2 regions of the Vibrio sp. D173a genome follow, and region 2 is predicted to be linked to the other one. Evidence: riboswitches for the same ligand, from Rfam matches in the RefSeq annotation. Region 2 holds a riboswitch; the other holds the start of a gene.
The links. A riboswitch is a leader RNA that binds a small molecule or an ion and turns the genes downstream of it on or off. The one in region 2 is predicted to bind lysine.
Positions count from the first base shown of each region.

Region 1 (2,476 bases), on a different contig from region 2:
CGTGAACAAGGAAGCACAGGTTATGTGGACTTGCTCCGTAACAGATCATACGTAGGTTGAAGTCTTCTAGCGTGCCAAATACTTGCTTCGCGTAGCCTTTGCTTTCACTCATGTTGTTACCAATCAGAGCGACGAGACATAGGTCGTGTTCTACTTCTACTTTACATAGCTCTTCAAGCTCTTCACGCGCGGCTTGTGGTAACTGAGGAGCACCGCCAGACGTGTCTGTTTGGTCAAGAGTGAGTGACACACTGATTTCAGATGTGGTGATCAGATCCACAGAGATTTTGTGCTTCGCTAGGATCTCAAATACTTTCGCTAAGAAGCCGTATGCGTGGAACATGTTAGCACTGCGTAATGTCACCATGGTTTGGTTGCAGCGCAGAGCAAGTGCTCGGAATAAAGGTGAGCTCTCTACTTGGTGGCGAATCCATGTACCGCCTTTTTCTGGCTCTTTAGATGACCCAACAAATACCGGAATATCGTGACGAAGTGCAGGAACTAGCGTTGAAGGGTGCAGGATTTTTGCGCCGAAGTTTGCCATCTCTGATGCTTCGCTAAAGCTGATCTCTGGGATTGGCGCTGCTTTTGAGGCGATGCGTGGGTCTGTAGTGTAGATGCCCGGAACGTCAGTCCAAATCTCTAGACCTGCAGCTTTCACGCCTTCTGCAATGAGTGCTGCACTGTAGTCACTGCCGCCACGGCCAAGCGTGGTGGTATTACCTTCTTCATCTGAGCCAATAAAACCTTGGGTGATAACCACATATTCTTGGCAAAGGGGTACCAATTTTTCTTGTGCTAGCTGTGAAATGGTCTCGACATTAGGTTCAGCTCGACCAAAGTTTCCATCGGTTTTTAGCACGTCGCGAATATCAAAACGAACTGCATTCACACCACGCTCACGCATTAGTTGTGCAAGGATATGAGTCGACATTAATTCACCACAAGCGACTAAATGATCGGTCAGTTTCGTGCTTGCTTGAATTGAAGCAGCCTCTGCCAAACTGGTGACGGTATCAAGAATCGAATAAACCTCTGCCGCAGCTTCGGTTGCGTCCTCAAGTTGCGACAGAATCGATTCGTGGATGCCTGCTAGTTTCTGAAGTACTTCCGCACGATGTTCTTGGTCTTGAACACCATTTGCTAATTCAACTAAGAGGTTAGTGACACCTGAGCAAGCGCTGCTAACCACAAGGCGAGTATTTGGGTTGTTTTCTATGATAGTGGAGCAACGACTCATTGCCTCAAAGTTGGCAACACTGGTTCCACCGAATTTTGCTACGTTAAATGCGCTCACTGCGTTCTCCCACGACTTCCTGAAAAAATAACAACAATTAATTGGTTGCCCAATACATCCAATGTTTGGTGAGGAAAGGAACAGAGCAAATAGAGAGGTAGTTAGAATGTAATTTGAAAATTTACCCTCAGAAGCTCTTCATCATACGGCGCTGATGACAGTTGATGGGACTCAACCCAAGTCAACCGACAAGTCAAATCCTGCAACTTTGACTTACCTCGGCACTACTCCCCCTGAGTGATTGGTATTGGAATTGCGGCTCCACAAATCACCTACCTGGGTAGTGCTCCTCTTCTGCATAAAGCTTAAACATTGAACGGTTTTGCTGTTACATTGTCAACCAATATCTCAACCATTATGAAAGTTTTTATTAACGAATTTGTGACAGTGGTTTGACCTCTATACTTAGGGCTAATTGCCGATAGAGGAAAAATCTATTAGGGTGAAAACTTCGATACCTGAGCCAACCTTTTGAATAGAACTTTTATAACGCTCAGGATGAATGACTGCAATCAAGGAGCTGACATGTCGATCCAAAGCTTTATTCCCCCACATCGTATTTTAATGGGACCTGGTCCATCTGATATTTCACCTCAGGTTTTACAAGCGCTTAGCCGTCCAACGGTTGGTCACCTAGACCCACTTTTCATTGCTATGATGGATGAACTAAAACAACTGCTTAAATACGCTTTCCAAACGGAAAATGAATTTACTATCGCAGTTTCTGCGCCGGGCAGTGCGGGCATGGAAACGTGCTTCGTTAACCTGATTGAAAAGGGCGACAAAGTTATCGTCTGCCGTAATGGTGTCTTCGGTGAGCGTATGCGTGAAAACGTGGTTCGTGCTGGTGGTGAAGCGGTTGTCGTCGATGATGAGTGGGGAACCCCTGTATCGGTCGATAAAGTTGAAGAAGCATTAAAGCAGCACCCTGATGCGAAGATTCTTGCTTTTGTTCATGCTGAAACATCGACGGGCGCGGTAAGTGATGCTCAAGCTCTGGGTCTACTCGCGAAGCAATACGGTTTGTTATCGATTGTCGATGCTGTGACCTCGCTTGGTGGTGTGCCCCTTAAAGTTGACGAGTGGCAGTTAGATGCGGTGTATTCCGGTAGCCAAAAATGTCTCTCGTGTGTTCCAGGTTTATCGCCAGTCACGCTTTCTTCAGCTGCTATTGAGAAG
Region 1 covers NZ_JAHGAH010000128.1:64,303-66,778, reverse strand. The annotation lists gene lysC (lysine-sensitive aspartokinase 3) at 1-1,297, opposite strand, end outside; lysine riboswitch at 1,421-1,599, opposite strand; gene KIV40_RS14310 (alanine--glyoxylate aminotransferase family protein) at 1,823-2,476, shown strand, end outside.
Region 1: it holds a riboswitch for lysine, as region 2 does, so the genes downstream of both, lysC (lysine-sensitive aspartokinase 3) here and tet(35) (tetracycline efflux Na+/H+ antiporter family transporter Tet(35)) in region 2, are expected to answer to the same signal.

Region 2 (2,476 bases):
ATGCACCCAACAGCGCAAATTCTTTACCATCTGCTGCTAGCGCTTGACCACCGGTGTAAAGCATTGAAGCAATAGTCGCCACAATAAGCGTTACGATAGGAAGAATTAGGTCAGAAACCTTACCTTTCTCGCTTTCACGAATATCTAGCTCTTCGTTTAAGTCGTGTGCTTCTTGTGAGTCGTTCTCTTTATCTTTATCAAAACCACGGCCTTGAGACGCTGCGATTTCATGTTCACGCATCTTACCGATATCCAGACCAAACCACGCCACTGCAAATACCATTAGTAGAGCAAATACTGCGTAGAAGTTCATAGGAATAAGACGAACGTAAGCACCAAGCGCCGAGTATTCAGTGATGCCGTGTGACACCAAGATACCACCGATGATGGTAATGATGTACGCACCCCAACTAGAAGCTGGCATAATCACACACATTGGTGCAGCGGTTGAGTCAAGGATGTACGCAAGCTTGGCGCGAGAGACGTAGAAACGGTCAGTCACTGGGCGAGAGATCGCACCGACGGCAAGACTATTAAAGTAATCGTCGACAAAAATGAATACGCCAAGGAAGGCTGCAAGAAGTTTAGAGCCGCGTTTACTTTTTACTCGTGTTTGCGCCCATTCAGCGAAAGCGCGAGTACCACCAGAAAGTGTTAACAGTGCTGTTGTCATACCCAAAAGGATTAGGAAGCCAACAATGCTCATGTTCCAAGTATTAATACCACCGTCTTCAATAAAGACAGAAGAAACTTGAGAGCTAACATAACCTACCGTGTTACCGATAGACCAATCGTTAAGTAGCACCGCACCCAGTACGATACCAACACCAAGAGAAACTAAAACACGTCGAGTTAGAATCGCCAGCGTCAGTGCGACAATAGGCGGTAATAACGAAACAGGAGAATGTGCAAAATCTATTAAATTCATGATCTTCAAAAACCAAAGTTTGGCTAGAGATCTACTGCAGACAAGTCACGTAGCATACGGCACGTGCTCATGTTGAACTTAGCGACAGGGAAGCGAACACTCCACCCAACCCTACAGTAGCGCTCCATAGTTTGATGTAAATATACTATGGCAGTGTTGTTCCTTTCAGAGACAACCCCAGCAAGTGGCTTCGATAGGCCACCTACTTCGGCAATCATCGCCTTCCACTATTATTCATTGGCATCACCCCAATAATAGCTACTCTTCGAGACTGCACCTCTACGGCAATAACAAACATTTAACTGTTAATCGTACAAATTAACAACAATTTGTCTGCAATATTGCATCAGGTGACAGCCATTGTACTCATGAGGCCTACCAATGCAACACATCAAACTAAATTAAATGAATAAATAATCGCACTTTCGATTTATAAATGGAATGTGATCAACTCATACATTACGCAACTGCAATCACTTCTATGTTGTCGTTTATGAAACTTTATTACTACTATTAAATTCGTCATAGTTTTACGTGTAACAATAAATGAAAAAAATATGACGACAACAACATTCACAATCTCACCCTTCTCTGTCAGAAAAAGAGAAATTAAATTCAAGCGATAAATAAACATGAAGGTGATCGAGAAAAAGATGGTATCTATAAAGAGAAAAGTGTTGGAAATGACTAATTAGATTTCAAATTGATTAATTAATATTGTTTCCTCCCCAAAAAACTAAAGAAATTTAATCTAAATCATGAATTAGCATTTGCACATATGAGAAAGATAAAGTTAAATATAAGGACACTAATTTTTAAATCTAGATTCGCATTTTATTTATCGTCTCGATAAGCAATGTAGAAACTTTTAACCTATTAATAGGAATCGTTATGTCTGAGCTGACTAAAACACTTCTAAATATCCGTAGCCTCCGTGCATTTTCTCGTGAGCTAACTCTAGAGCAATTGGAAGAAGCTCTAGATAAACTAACTATCGTTGTTGAAGAGCGTAAAGAAGCAGAAGAAGCAGACCGCGCAGCACAAGCTGAGCAAGAAGCGAAACTAGCAGCTATCGCAGAAAAAATCGCTCAAGACGGTATCGACGTTGAAGCGCTAATTAGTGCACTTGCTGGTGAAACAAAAACTAAAGCAAAATCTAAGCGTGCTCCTCGCCCTGCTAAGTACAAATATACTGATACTAACGGCGAAGAAAAAACTTGGACTGGTCAAGGTCGTACACCTTCTGCAATCCAAGAGCAACTTGATGCAGGTAAATCTCTAGACGATTTCCTAATCTAATAATAGATTTATAAAATTTAAAAAGATTCCCTAGCGGAACCTTTTTATTTATAAATAGATACAAAAATGGCGCATTCAAAATGCGCCATTTTTCGTATGTGATAGGTTGGCTAATTCAACATAATAAATTAACGTTCCCAGTATGCTTCTTCCAAGCTATCTTCACGCTCAGGAAGGCCACGAGATAAACGTGGAGAATGCTGTACTAGAACCTCATAACTCGCACGGTTTGCATATTTACAAACTTGA
Region 2 covers NZ_JAHGAH010000253.1:5,080-7,555, reverse strand. The annotation lists gene tet(35) (tetracycline efflux Na+/H+ antiporter family transporter Tet(35)) at 1-928, opposite strand, end outside; lysine riboswitch at 1,038-1,218, opposite strand; gene KIV40_RS22315 (H-NS family nucleoid-associated regulatory protein) at 1,820-2,227, shown strand; gene KIV40_RS22310 (inosine/guanosine kinase) at 2,356-2,476, opposite strand, start outside.